DNA from 2 places in the Sulfitobacter sp. UBA4523 genome. Region 1 is predicted to be linked to the other one. Evidence: riboswitches for the same ligand, from Rfam matches in the RefSeq annotation. Region 1 holds a riboswitch; the other holds the start of a gene.
What was found. A riboswitch is a leader RNA that binds a small molecule or an ion and turns the genes downstream of it on or off. The one in region 1 is predicted to bind cobalamin.

Region 2: linked by a shared signal. The riboswitch ahead of B3849_RS14870 (energy-coupling factor ABC transporter permease) and the one ahead of bluB (5,6-dimethylbenzimidazole synthase) in region 1 are both predicted to bind cobalamin.

Annotation. Positions count from the first base shown of each region.
Region 1 is NZ_DGMH01000066.1:101,969-109,268, reverse strand. It holds gene B3849_RS16500 (TonB-dependent receptor) at 1-494, opposite strand, end outside; gene B3849_RS16495 (hypothetical protein) at 681-1,157, opposite strand; gene hemP (hemin uptake protein HemP) at 1,154-1,318, opposite strand; gene B3849_RS16485 (BCCT family transporter) at 1,676-3,319, opposite strand; gene B3849_RS16480 (hypothetical protein) at 3,686-4,447, shown strand; cobalamin riboswitch at 4,484-4,660, shown strand; gene bluB (5,6-dimethylbenzimidazole synthase) at 4,712-5,392, shown strand; gene B3849_RS16470 (hypothetical protein) at 5,631-6,629, shown strand; tRNA gene B3849_RS16465 (tRNA-Thr) at 6,818-6,892, opposite strand; gene B3849_RS16460 (hypothetical protein) at 6,977-7,177, shown strand; partial or broken gene B3849_RS16455 (UDP-N-acetylglucosamine 1-carboxyvinyltransferase) at 7,181-7,300, shown strand, end outside.
Region 2 is NZ_DGMH01000064.1:35,527-42,826, reverse strand. It holds gene cueR (Cu(I)-responsive transcriptional regulator) at 1-29, shown strand, start outside; gene cobF (precorrin-6A synthase (deacetylating)) at 39-791, opposite strand; gene B3849_RS14870 (energy-coupling factor ABC transporter permease) at 853-1,536, opposite strand; cobalamin riboswitch at 1,609-1,822, opposite strand; gene cobA (uroporphyrinogen-III C-methyltransferase) at 1,851-2,567, opposite strand; gene B3849_RS14860 (cobyrinate a,c-diamide synthase) at 2,564-3,889, opposite strand; gene cobM (precorrin-4 C(11)-methyltransferase) at 3,886-4,671, opposite strand; gene B3849_RS14850 (cobalamin biosynthesis protein) at 4,668-5,027, opposite strand; gene cbiE (precorrin-6y C5,15-methyltransferase (decarboxylating) subunit CbiE) at 5,024-6,220, opposite strand; gene B3849_RS14840 (cobalt-precorrin-6A reductase) at 6,219-6,968, shown strand; gene cobJ (precorrin-3B C(17)-methyltransferase) at 6,944-7,300, opposite strand, start outside.

The DNA.
Region 1 (7,300 bases):
GTGATGCCGGGGGTGGTGCGGGCGAGCTCACGCACCGATGTCGCGTTCTTGTCGCGCAGCACTTCCTGGGTGACTGCGGTAACGGTGCGCGGTGTATCGACCAGCGGTTGCGTCAGCAGCGAGTTGCCCGATTGAACGGCCTGATATCCGGCTTCGGGATTGGCGTAGGGCGACAGACCGTTCTCGCCAGCGACGGGCGCGGCGGGGGCAGCAGCAACGGGGGCCTCGGCCACGACGGGTGCAGGGGCGGGTGCCGGTGTCGCGCGGGGGGCAGGGGTCGCCGCGGCGCGTTTCTTGGCGGGTTGTGGTTTGGGCTTGGCGGCCTGCGGCTCTGAGGTTTCAACCTCGATCCCGGGAAGCAGCAGCGGCTCGTCGCTGGATTGCGCATAAAGTGCTGCAGGAGACGTCGCGCCGATGGCGGCGGCCGTCATCATGCCGATGCTGCGGCTGGCCGTGTGGCCACGCAAGCTGTGTGGTGTTTTCGTCTGAGTCATATCGCCCTCGTCATTGCCCATTCGGGCTGTTTTTAGGGGGCTGGTCTGGACGATTGGCTACCTATTCACGGGCGGGTTACTAAGGCTGATAAAAACAATCAAGTATTAAACTTCGGCAACCTTACAAAAATTTCAATGGGTTGTAGCGTTGCACATAAGGCGTCGATCGGGCGCGCGAAGCGCCCGTTAATGCAGCGTCGGTGCTGCTTCCATTTGCGCGACCTCGCTTGGTGCGCTCAGGCGCATCCGCTTGAGCGCCAGCCCGAAATCCGCAGCAAGCGATGCCACCAGCGGGGCCATATCGGCGCGAACCAGCAGGGTCGCGATCAGCATCGCGTCTTCGCGCTGTCCGTCCGTGGCTGTCGCGATGAAGTTCGCAAAGCAGGATTCGTCCGATCCCAGACATTTGCACGTGACCGAATGGCGCATCAAAGGCCGCCGCCCGAACCGTGCACAAAGCGAGCATAGCTGTTCAAACGTAGCGAGCGCCTTGCTCCCGTTGGTATGGCCGAGGACGCTGGCAAAATCGCTGCTGACTTTTTCCTGTGCGTCAGGCCCGTCACACCACATCCGCAAATAGATGACCGACGCGGCCTGAAGGCTGTCCAACTCTGTGATGAACCCTACCGGGGCACCGCCGGGGTGCTGATGTGCGTCATTCATTTGGTCAGGATCAATTTGCCAGCGCGTGTGATTCGCAGGGTGTAGGTCTGGGTATCCAGCACGATTTGGGCGAGATCTCCGCCTTCGGTCAGGTCGCGGGCAGAGTAGGTCGGCAGCGCGTTCATCGGGGCTTGGGTCTTTGGGGGGGCATGAAATGTCATAGGGCTGCTCTATCAATGGTCATGGAAAAGGAACGTTGCACGCGGCACCGATCATCAGGCAGCCCTGCGGCTTGGTCCTGACGGTGAACGGCAGTCTGCGTTCTGGGGAATGGTCTCATCGTGGGACTCCTCACATCATATGTGTCGGGCGTCCCCGTGATCACGGGCGGGGTGGCTAGACGTTTCCATAAACCTGATTGAAATTATAGGTTATGTCAATCCGACAGTTTTAGTCAGAATACTTTGGGCGCATTTTTGTTTGTCTGTGCCGTGCAAAAGAATACCCCCCGCAGCACGGGGCGGCGGGGGGTATAAGGCGCTTTGACTGGCAAAGCACAAACGTCGGTAAGGGTTGCGTTATTGCGTCTTCATCTCGGCGCGCAGGCCGCGGAAGATTGCGTAGCACAGGAACAGCAGCACCACAGTAAAGGGCAATCCGGTAGAGATAACCATCGACTGAAGCGACTTGAGCCCACCTGCAGACAGCAGCAATACGATCGCTACGGCACCTTCGAAGATGCACCAGAACACGCGCTGTGGCGCAGGTGCATCAACCTTGCCGCCTGCCGTGATCGTATCGATCACCAGCGAGCCGGAGTCAGACGAGGTCACGAAGAACACAATGACCAAGACGATCCCGATCAGCGATGTGATCCCGGCAAGTGGCAGCGCGTCCAGCATGGCGAACAATTGGCGTGGCAGCTCGGCTTCTTGTGCGGCGGTGTAGCCGTCGCTGATCACCTGATCAATCGCAACGCCGCCAAAGACGCTCATCCACAGGACGCAAACGAGGCTCGGGATCAGCAGAACGCAGGTCAGGAACTCACGTACGGAACGGCCACGGCTGACGCGGGCGATGAACATGCCGACGAAAGGGGACCAGCTGATCCACCATGCCCAGTAGAACGATGTCCAGCCTTGCATAAAGTTGACGTCTTCACGGCCGATCGGATTGGACAGACCGGGCAGATATTCCACATAGGCCAGCAGCGATGACCCGAAGGTCGACAGGATCGCCAGCGTAGGTCCGACCAGCAGCACGAAGGCCAACAGCAAAAACGCCAGACCCATGTTGATCTCTGACAGGACTTTGACCCCGCCATCAAGGCCGCGCAGCACGGACACGGTCGCAATCGCGGTGATGCCGGTGATCAGCAGAACCTGAGTTGTTGGACCAACCGCCACACCAAAGAGCTCGTTCAAGCCCGCGTTGGCTTGCGTGGCGCCCAGACCAAGCGATGTCGCCAGACCGAAGAGCGTTGCAAATACGGCGAGAATGTCGATCACGTGACCGGGCCAGCCCCAGACGCGTTCCCCCAAGATCGGGTAAAAGGCAGAGCGGATGGTCAGGGGAAGGCCCTTGTTGTAGCTGAACAGCGCCAGCGCCAGCCCAACAACGGCATAGATCGCCCAAGGGTGCAGGCCCCAGTGGTAGATCGTGGCCGCCATACCCAAACGAACCGCTTCGGCCTGATCGCCCGCGGCCGCGCCCAAAGGTGCCCAATCGGTGCGCAGGCCATCTTCGCCAACAGCGGTGCCGCCCATGGAGCTCGAGAAATGCGATAGCGGTTCAGAGACGCCATAGAACATCAGACCGATGCCCATGCCCGCCGCGAACAGCATCGAGAACCATCCAAGGTAGGTGTAGTCGGGGCTTGCTTCGGCCCCGCCAAGACGCACACGGCCCAAAGGCGTGACGATCAGGAACAGGCAGAATAGCACAAAGATGTTGCCGGCAGAGATAAAGAACCAGTCAAAGCCCTTTGTCACCGACGAGAACAGCCATGTGAACAGCGCGCCAGACTGTTCGGGCAGCGCGAGTGTATAGAATACAAAGGCAACAATACACACACCCGAGATCGCGAAGACCGGGTTGTGAATGTCGAAGCCGAAGGGCCCCACGCTGCCTTCTTTGTTGTCTTGGCCGATCTCGTAATCCGTGTCGATTACGGCAGCGGCACCGTCGGGTGTCGGGATACCCGGCGACGTTTCATCTGTCATTAGATGCTCTCCATTTTATGTATTTGCGACTAATCATAGCGCAACTCCGACAAAACGACCACCGCTGCGCGGGAAATAAGTAAATGAATATCATGGCTTAGCCCCCGGAAGCGGGCTTGACGCCCCATTTGCGGGTCGCGGGCTATGCGTTTTTTCCGTGGTTTACCGCGAATCCCCTCTTTGGATTCGCGTGAAACACCGGGGCCGTTCCGCGTGCCACACTGCCCACGCCCGTCTGAACGGAGGGGGCAACCGCACCGCGGGATAGCGCCCTATCCCAAAAGATATGCCGCCCTATCCGTCCATGGCCCCGACCCACCTGCTTGCGCAAATGAAAGCGCGGGCGTCTGCGGTCACCATGGTCCCATGACAAATTTTTTCATCATGGGGGATGATATGAAAGTTACTTGCACACTACCAATTATCGCAACCGCGGCACTTCTGGCCGCTACTACTGTCAGCGCCGAAGGGTTCAGCCTGTCCGGTGCGCGCTCTGCCATGCAAAGCGACATCTCGTTCAACGTCATGCAATCCGCAGGGCAGGGCCAGATCAAGCTGCGCCATAAGATCCAGCCCAAAGCGCAGGTCCGGTCCAAAACCGTGAGCAGCCGCAGCCGGTCTTTCCAAGAGCTCAGCGGGGTCAGCACTGCCGCGGACCTCAAAAGCCTCATCGCTTGGGCCGAAGCAGGTCCGAAGGGCTATGACGCCGTGCAATACGGGGCCAAACGGCTGCCGCCACAGCGTCCGACGCAAATGACCATCGGCGAGATCTACCGCTGGATCGACCGCACGCCGGGCCAACCGCATGCCATCGGTCGATACCAATTCATTCCATCCACGCTGCGCAGTCTGGTGCGACAGGCGGGCCTGAGCAAGAATGACCGCTTTACCTCGGCGGTGCAGGACGGGCTGGCGGATATCCTTTTGGTCGATGCGGGGTTTAACGCGTTCAAGAAGGGCAAGATCAGCCGCCACCGCTTTATGGAAAACCTCGCACGTATCTGGGCCGGTTTCCCGACCTCTAACGGGCGGTCCTATTATCACGGCTATGCAGGCAACAAGGCCGTCATCTCGTGGAACGAGTTCGACGCCGTGATGAAGAAGATTTTCGCAACCAAACGCGGCTGATCCCCGCGTTAGGGCTTGTTCCGGGCGGACAGCCGTGGCCCAATGTCCGGGTCTGGTGTCCGCCTCGCGGAAGAATCGGGAAGCTGGTGAAACTCCGGCACGTGCCCAACGCTGTAATGGGGATGGTTTGCGCATAGGCCACTGGAATATTCTGGGAAGGCGCGCGGACCAGACGACCCTAAGTCAGAAGACCGGCCAGACAGTACAGCTTGCCCCGCATGGACAGCGGGATTGGCGCTTAAATGTATTGTTGGGGACTGAACAATGCCGATACCCTCTGCGCTGGCACCCGCCGCGCCCTTTTCAGATGCTGAACGCGACGCCGTCTACAAGGCGATCTTTACCCGCCGCGATGTACGCGATCAGTTTTTACCCGATCCACTGGCCGAGGATGTGTTGCACCGCATACTGACCGCCGCGCATCACGCACCGTCCGTCGGGTTGTCACAGCCGTGGAATTTCATCGTCATCCGCGATCAGGCCGCACGCGATCAGGTCTGGCAAGCCTTCAACCGCGCCAACGAGGAAGCCGCCCAGATGTTCGAGGGCGACCGCCAGACAAGCTACAGGTCGCTGAAGCTCGAAGGTATCCGCAAGGCACCGGTCAATATATGCGTGACCTGTGACCGCAGCCGTGGCGGCAAGGTCGTGCTGGGGCGCACCCATAATCAAAGCATGGATCTTTATAGCACCGTCTGCGCGATCCAGAACCTCTGGCTTGCCGCCCGCGCCGAGGGCATCGGGATGGGCTGGGTCAGCGTGTTCCGCGATGCCGATCTGCGTGATCTGCTGAAGATCCCCGACCGGATAGAAATCGTCGGCTACCTCTGTCTGGGCCACGTGGACGAGCTTTACCAGACGCCCGAACTTGAGGTGAAAGGCTGGAGCAAACGGCTCCCCGTGGACGAGATGATCTTTGACGGTACGTGGCAGGGCGACCCGTAGTCACCGCCCGTCCCGCGCACGTTGTCATCTCCCGCAGTACGGGTAATTTGCGCGGTCAGCGGAACTATGCCGGTTCCCTGACGTTGCCTTTGTGAAGCCAGTGCATCCCGCGTCTGGCACGCAAAGAGGAAGTATTCAAAATGGGCGGTATCATTTATCTCGTTGGTCTTGTGGTCGTGGTTATGGCGGTGCTGTCGCTGGTCGGTTTGGCGTAATCAAACGCCGGGGAGGCATTTACATGAACACGACACTCACTGAAAAAACTGCCGATGGATCCTATGTCGACTGGCCCGCAATTTTCGCGGGCACTGTTGTCGCTGTGGCGATCGGCCTTTTGCTGACCACCTTCGGCGCGGCACTTGGCCTGTCGTCGATTACGCTGGACGGAACCGACAACTCATCGACGCTTGAACTGGTGCTGACCGCGCTGTGGATGGTGATCACGCTGGTCGCCTCTTATCTGGCCGGTGGTTATATCGCGGGCCGCATGCGCCGCCGCGTCGAAAGCGCTACGGATGATGAAGTCACTGCACGTGACGGGATCAACGGTCTGGTTGTTTGGGGCCTCGGCTCTGTGATCACCGCCGTAATGCTATCAAGCGCGCTGAGCTTTGCAGCCAATACCGCGGGCAATGTTGCTGCGGGTGCAGGCAAAGCAGCTGGTACGGTCGTCGAAGCTGCGGGCTCTGCCGTGGGAGGTGCTGCCTCCGGACTGGCCGATGCGGCGGGTGCTGCAATCCCGGATGATGCCAAGAATGATCCGACAGATTACCTGTCGAACCAGCTTTTGCGCCCCAATCAGGTCGACCCCCTGACAGCCGATCCCGAGCAACTGGCAGAGCAGACCGCCAGCATCGTCGCGAATATCTACCGCACGGGTGAGGTGAGCGAGGAAGACCGGACCTATCTTGCCGGCGCTGTTGCCGCACGCACCGATCTGACCCAAGCTCAGGCGAAAGAGCGTGTGGACCAGATCGTGACCCAAGCGCAGGAAGCACGTCAGGAAGTCGAAGACGCTGTAGCCGCCGCCAAGGCCGAGGCTGAACAAGCCGCGGCAGAGGCGAAAGAAGCAGCGGTTGAAGCTGCGCAAACCGCGCGTAACGCCGGTATCCTGACCGCCTTTGTGCTGGCCGCCGCGTCGCTGATTGCCGGTGTGGCATCTGTCGCAGGGTCGGTCCACGGGGGTCGCCACCGCGATCAGGGCCGTCTGTTTGCCGGTCTGACATATCGCGGCTAAATTGCTTCACGTGAAAATCCAAACCCCGGCGGCGCAAGCGGTCGGGGTTTTCTTATGCCATCGTGATTCGGGACGTTTCGGGGCAGGGGGCGCTGCGACGCCTTCAGGCGCATCCATGGCACATGCCAAAACCGCAACGCCAGGTAAATAAGGCATCAGGGCAAAGCGATATGTTTAAAGGGGGGATCTGGTGCTGAAGGGGAGGATTGAACTCCCGACCTCGTCATTACCAATGACGCGCTCTACCACTGAGCTACTCCAGCACTGTGGGCGGGTGATTAGACCCATTCGCAATATGGTGCAAGCGTAATCTGGACCATATCGGTCCGCTGCGCTAGACAATCGACATGTCAAAGGATACCGCCCCACAAAAGCCGCCAAAACCCAATGTATTGCGGGAAGACAGGCTGAAAGCCGCGCTGAAAGCCAATATGGGCCGACGCAAGGCGCAAGCGCGTGCGCGCAGCGACAAAAGCCAAAGCGACGACACGCAAAATAATAACGCGCAGACAGATAACGGGCCGACCGGCCAAACCAAGGAAGGCTGAAGGATGGATTCGATTGTGGTCAAAGGCGGCGGTGCGCTGTCGGGACAAATTCCGATTGCGGGGGCCAAGAACGCCTGTCTGACGCTTATGCCCGCGACCCTGCTGTCCGAAGAGCCGCTGACG
Region 2 (7,300 bases), on a different contig from region 1:
CAATCTTGCAACGGCTCGAAAAGCTGTAGCGCGCGTGTCTACCGGCGCAGCAGGTAGATATCCATGATCCAGCCATGGGCGGCGCGTGCCTCTGCCCGTGTTGCGATGATGCGGTCGCAGACCTGATCCAGCGGGCCTGCGATGCGACGCTCGTTCGGCATGCCGGCATAGGCGGTCCACCAGATGTGTATGTCGCTGTGCTGCCGCAACACCTCGAAGGCGCAGGTGCCGTCCAGCATGACGGCAATCGTATCCACACCCTGCGGCCAGCCATGATCGCGCAGCTGCCGACCGGTGGTGATGGTGACGGGATTGCCGATGGTGTTCAGCGGGATCGCATGGCCCGCCGTCAGTACCTGAAGCGAGGTGATCCCCGGCACGACATCGACGGTGAGGGTGACGGCCTTTTGCAACCGCTCCGCAATACGCAGGGTGCTGTCATACAGCGACGGATCCCCCCAGACGAGGAAGCCGACACGGCCGCCTTGGGGCAGGGTGCGCTGCATCTCGGCCAGCCAGACCTGTGCAATGGCATCATGCCAATCGTGGACGCCCGCGTGATAATCAGGGTTGGCGGCGTCGCGTTTGGGCAGGGTGAATTCGTGAATTTCAGGCCCGTCCGACCGCAGCACCTGGGCGCAAATCTCGTGCCGTAGGCCAGCCAGATCATCTTTGCCTGCGCCCTTGGACGGGATCAGGATCACATCGCAGGCATTCAACGCGTCGATGGCTTGTAATGTCAGGTGTTTGGGATTGCCGGACCCGATGCCGATCAGTGAAAGCGTAAACATCTTGAGGCTCCGGCAGGGGGTGACGCGGCCCGCAGAGTAGGGGGCCGCGTCGGGTCTTGGATTATTCAGCGGCAGTCTGTGTCAGACGTTTGGTGAACAGCGCGCTGCCCGCGAAATCGCGCAGGGTTTTCGCGGCGGCGAGCACGGCCAGATCCACCAGAGGCTCGATCAGGATGACCATCATATAGGCCCCGCCAAAGCTCGCCACAGCGGCGATGTTGCTGGCGGCAAAGCCCTGACCGTAGATGGCCCAGAACGCCACCCAGCCCACAACGCCCGCCTGAAACGCGGTCGACAGCTTGAGCGCTTGAACATAGGTCAGATCAACATAGGCGGTGTTGGGCGCGATGATGCGTTTGGCCAGCGCCGAGACCATGAACAAAGGCACCAGCAGCGTGGTGACGTTCATCGTGTATTGTGGCAGGTCGATGGGGGCAAAGAACACGCCCTGCGCCAGCAGACCAAGCGCCAGACCGGCAGCCGCAGGGGCCACGCCGAACAGCAGGAACAGGGTCGACCCGAGGATCAGGTGCACTTCGCTCACGCCCACGGGGAAATGCGGGAAGACCTGGAAAAAGACAAAGGTCAGCGCGGTGGCCACCACGGCCCCGCCCGCAAAAGGCACGACGCCTTTCTCACGGACAGAGTCCATTGCGGTTTTCGCGGTATAGGCCGCAGCACCGGCGGCGGTGCCATAGGACAGGACCAGCTTGGCGCCGGTCACGACTTCGGGTTCGATATGCATATTCAGGTCTCCTTACCGTCTTCCCCGACGGCATAATGTGAAAGCCGCCCCGGGGGGCAGCCAGTTGGATCGGGGATCATCCCCATGACGGCAGGTCTCCTGACTTTGTGCGTCCATGCGTGCCGCGCCTTCCCAGGCGGTCTGGCCCAGTGGCAATGCGGGTTGCTCTTCACTTACAGGTGCGGGGGCAGTTCCGGATTTGGCACCTTTGCTTTGGCACCGCACCGTATTCCCTTTTCACCCCGATTGCCCGAAGGCGCACGGGGAACCGTCCGGAATAGGTGGTCATTTTCGGGCCGGTTTTGTCAAGTCATCTATTCGGTCAAAGGCCCGTAAAGGATCAGCGCAGGCGCTGACGTTGCGGGATCTAGCGGCAGATGGGCAAGGCTTTCAACCGTGTGGCGGCTCAGCTTTTGATCGGGGGTCGATACCGCCTCTGCCAGCAGGGCAGGGGTCGAGGGGGGCAAGCCCGCCGCGATCAGCCGCGCGGCGAAACCCGCAAAGGTGCGGCGGCCCATGTAGACGACCGTGGTCGCCGTAGGGTCGGCCAGCGCCGCCATGTTAAGATCTTCGGGCAAGGCACCCGATTCGCCGTGGCCGGTGATGAATTGCACCCGCCGCGCGGTCAGCCGCCGTGTCAGCGGAATCATCGCCGCCGCCGCCGCCGAAGACGCCGCCGTCACACCGGGGATGATCTCGAAGGCGACGCCTGCCGCTTTCAGCGCGGTCAGCTCTTCTTCAAGCCGGCCAAACACGCCCGCGTCCCCGCTTTTGAGCCGCACCACCCGCGCGCCGGTCAATGCGTGTTCGACCAGCAGGCGGCTCACGTGATCCTGCTTCGGAGACAGCCGTCCGGCGCGTTTGCCCACCCCGATCAGATCCGCCTCGGGCGAGACATGTTCAAGGATCGGACCCGCCGACAGATCGTCGAACAGAACGACTTCGGCCTCTTGCAACCGCTTTACCGCCTTCACGGTCAGCAGCTCGGGATCACCCGGACCGGACGAGACGAAAGAGACAAAGCCGCTCATGACGCCCCCGCGATCAGGTGAAAGAAGGTGCCCGTCGCGTGGCCGCGGCGCGAGCCTGTCTCGGGCACTTCGGCCCCATTGGCATCGACCACCCGCGCCAGCGGCGTGTCTGGTTGCGACAGGATGGTCGAGTAGTGGAATTCATGCCCGCGCAACCGCGCGCCCGCGTCATAGCCGGGGCCGGGTGCGTTCAGCGTGGCAAGCCGGTAGCCCAGATGCATCTTGCGCTTCTCATAGCTGGTTTCCAGCCCCAGCAGCCCCGCCATCTGATGCCGCACGCCTTCCTTGTCGACCAATCCGGCCCCCATCGCCATATAGCCCCCGCATTCCCCATGCACCGGGCGCGTCGTGGCGAACTTTTGCAGGCTGTCGCGGAACTGCGCGGCAGCGGCAAGGCGTCCGGCATGCAGCTCGGGATAGCCGCCGGGCAACCAGCAGATGTCGGCGCTGTCGTCCGGTGCCTCATCCGCCAGCGGCGAGAAGGGCAACACCTGCGCACCCGCGGCGATCCAGTGGTCCAGCAAATGCGGATAGATGAACGAAAACGCGGCGTCTTTGGCCAAAGCGATCCGTTGACCGGGGGGCGGGGGCAGCACATCTGGCCCGTCGGGAATACTGCGCCCTTGGGCGGCAGAGACGATCAGATCAAGATCGATATGTTGCGCGATGAAATCACCTGCCGCATCCAGCAGCTTCATCAGCTCGGGCTGTTCCTCGGCCTGCACCAGACCCAAGTGGCGTTCCGGCAGCGTGACCGATCCCTGTCGGGGCAGCGCGCCCAGAACGGGGATGCCGACCTGCTCCATCCCCAGACGCAGCAGCGCCTCGTGACGGGGGCTGGCGACCTTGTTCAGCACCACACCCGCGACATGCACATCCGGGCGCATCGTCTTGAACCCAAGGGCGGTGGCCGCAGCCGATTGCGCCTGACCCGATACATCCAGCAGCAACACCACCGGCCAGCCCGTCATGGCAGAGATATCGGCGCTCGCCCCGTTCGAGGTTTCCCCCGGTTGCGCCACACCGTCAAACAGCCCCATTGACCCTTCGATCAGGGCCAGATCGCCGCCATGGGCGGTGCCGATCAGATTGCACAACACACCCGATCCCATGGCCCAACTGTCGATATTATAGGACGACCGCCCGCAGGCCGCGCGGTGGAAGCCGGGGTCGATGTAATCCGGCCCGCTCTTGAACGGGCGCACGTCGACGCCGCGCCGGCTGAGCGCGTTGAGCAGGCCCAGCATCAACGTGGTCTTGCCCGTGCCCGACGCCGGGGCCGAGATCATCAGGCCCTTGGGCAGTTGCGTTGTCTCGATCATTCTGTGCCCTCGGGAAAGCGCGGCTCTGTGCCGACGGGGCGGAAGCGGCGGTCGTAATCGCCCGCGTACAGACAGCTTTCGCGGAACTCCTCTGCCGTCAGCGCGCGGCCGACAAGGATCAGCGCCGTGCGCCCGCGTTCGCCGTCGGTGGCGTCAATCACGCTGCCCAAGGTCGCCCGCACCACCCGTTGATCCGGCCAGCTTGCGCGCCAGACGATGGCGACGGGGCAGTCCTCTCCGTAATGAGGGGTGAGCCGCGCGACCACATCATCCAGCACATGTACCGACAGGTGGATCGCCAGCGTGGCACCCGTGGCGGCAAAATTCTCGAGCGTTTCACCCTCGGGCATGGCTGACGCCCGCCCCGAGGTCCGCGTGAGAACAAGCGACTGCGCCACACCGGGCAGCGTCAGCTCGTTCCCCAAGGCAGCTGCGGCAGCGGCAAAGGCGGGCACGCCGGGGGTGATGTCATAGTCGATGTCCAACTCGCGCAAGCGGCGCAGCTGCTCGCCCATGGCGGACCAGACCGACAGATCACCCGAATGAAGCCGCGCCACATCCTGCCCCGCATCATCGGCGGCCTTGATCTCTGCCATGATCTCGTCCAGCGACAGCGACGCGGTGTTCACGATCTTCGCATCCGCAGGGCAGTAGGACAGCAGCTCAGACGGGACCAACGATCCGGCATACAGACACACAGGGCAGGCCGCGATCAGGTCGCGCCCCCGCAGGGTCAGCAGATCAGGGGCACCGGGGCCCGCGCCGATAAAGTGAACAGTCATGGGGCAATTCCTTCCGCGATAGCTACGGTGGCCATGCCATTGGGGCTGGCCACACGCAAGGTCGTCAATTTGGCACCGCGACCGGCAACGCGCAATGCGGCGGCCTCGGCAAGTGATCCGGTCCCGAACCGCGCCTGCACGCGCGGTGACACGGTGCGCGTCGGGATGTCTGCGATATCGGCTTCCGACAGTTCGATCAGCGGCAATCCCAGACTGTCGGCAAAGCGCCGTAGCGCTGGCGTCACCTTGATCGCGAGGGTCGCGAGCGTGTCCGGCGTGCGCCGCGTCAGCGCAAGAGCCGCGTGTAAATCCGCCTCGGTCGCATCCGCGCGCAATCCTATGCCCGCGACGATCATCGGGTCACGCTCCATTGCAGTTGCGGGCGGCTGGGGTGCCAGCCCTGCATGGTCCCCAAGGGGGCCGCCTGCGCCAAGTCGATCCGCAGCAATTGCCCGCCGTGCATCCCGTGCCAGCGGATCAGCAAGGCTTGGGTTTCAAGCGCCACCGCATTCGCCACCAGCCGCGTGCCCGGCGTGATCCTGCGCCAGATCGCCTGCAAGACATCCTCTGACGCGCCACCCCCCAGAAAGACCGCAGCGGGCAGGGGCAGATCGGCCAGCGCATCGGGGGCCGTGCCGTGTACGCAGCGCATCCGGCGCGCCAGACCAAAGCGGCGGGCGTTCTCGGTGATGTTATCGCAGCGGCCTTCGCGCGGCTCGATGGCGATGGACTGCGCGTGCGGCGCGGCCAGACACCATTCAACAGAGACAGAGCCCGACCCGCCCCCCACATCCCACAGCAGCTCCCCCGCGCGGGGGGCCAGCGCGGCCAGCGTCAACGCGCGCATGGGTGATTTGGTGATCTGGCTGTCATGGGCAAAAAGCGCCTCGGGCCGTCCGGGCGCGTGGCTGATACCCGCGCTACCCGACACCGCAATCGCCACCACTACAGGGGCGGCAATGTCGCTCAGGTCAAACGTCGCGGCATCGGCCGCGCGCGCGATTTCACGCGGACCGCCAAGCGCCTCCATCACCGTCAGGCGGGACGCGCCGAAACCCTGCGCGGTCAGATAGTCTGCCAGCGCCGCAGGGGCCGCACCATCGCGCAATGTGCAGATCAGCCGCGCACCGTCGGCCAGATGGGGCAACAACACCTCGAACGGGGCAGCATGCAGGCCAAGGGTCGTGACCTCCTCCAACCGCCAGCCAAGCCGCGCAGCCGCCAGCGTCATGCAGGACGGCGCGGGAAAGCAGCGCCATTCCGACGGGTCCAGCACCTGCGCCAGCGAACCGCCCACGCCGTGCCAGAACGGATCACCCGAGGCGAGCACCACAACCGCACGCCCGCGATGTTCCAACACCGGCTCTACACTGAACGGCAACGGCCATTCCCGCCCCCGCGCGCCCGCGTCACAAAGCGCCAGATGCCGCGCCCCGCCAAAGATCACATCGGCCTCTGCCAGCGCCTTTCGGCTTGCATCGGTCAGCCCAGCAAGGCCATCTTCGCCCAGACCGATCAGGGTCACCCAGGCAGCAACAGGATCAGCCATGACGCGCACCCTCATTCTTGGCGGCACGACAGAGGCGTCCAGCCTCGCGCGCGCGCTGGCCGACCGTGGCGATGATGCGCTGTTCAGCTATGCCGGACGCACGGCGGCCCCCGTGGCGCAGCCGCTGCCCACCCGCGTGGGTGGCTTTGGCGGCGTGGCCGGATTGCTCGATTTCATAGCACAAAATAACATCACCCGCGTGATTGACGCGACCCATCCCTTCGCCGCGCAGATGAGCCGTAACGCCCATGCCGCCAGCACGCAGGCAGGCATCCCGTTGGCCGCTTTCGAGCGTGCCCCGTGGGCGGAGACTGCCGCCGACAATTGGACCCATCTGCCAAGTATCGAAGCCGCCGCCGCATCCCTGCCGCAGGTGCCGACGCGGGTCTTTCTGGCCATCGGCAAGCAGGCGCTGTCTGTCTTTGCCAACCATCCGCAGCACCATTATCTGCTGCGGCTGGTGGACCAGCCCGCCGCGCCGCTGCCCTTGCCGCATACGACCGTGACCCTCGCCCGCGGACCCTTCGACGTGGCCGGAGACATCGCCCTGCTGCGTGACCACGGGACCAAGCTGATCATCGCCAAGAACGCCGGCGGCGCGGGGGCCGAGGCCAAGCTTATCGCCGCGCGCGAACTGGGGCTGCGGGTGCTGATGATCCAGCGCCCCGCGGTGCCCCCCCGCACCACATTTGCGCGGCTCGACGATATCCTGGCGTGGCTTGATCATACGACGGACCGTGGCGTGTAGATATGTGTCCCGACGCGGCGGGTGTCGGCGTTGCCCACGATCACGACCGTGCGCATATCGGCCATCTCTGGCGTCGCTTCGGCCAGTGTGACGGTGCGCAATGTCTCGTCGGGGTGGCTGACGTTGCGCGCGAAAGAGATCAAGGTCTCCGGCCCGCAGGCCTTTCGCAGAATATCAAGCGCGGTGGCGAACTGATGCGGCCGCGAGGCAGAGCGCGGGTTGTAGAACGCCATGGCAAACCCCGCTTCCCCCGCCAGCCGCAGCCGTTTTTCGATCAGCGACCAGGGTTTCAGATTGTCCGACAGGTTGATCGCGCAGAAATCATGCCCCAG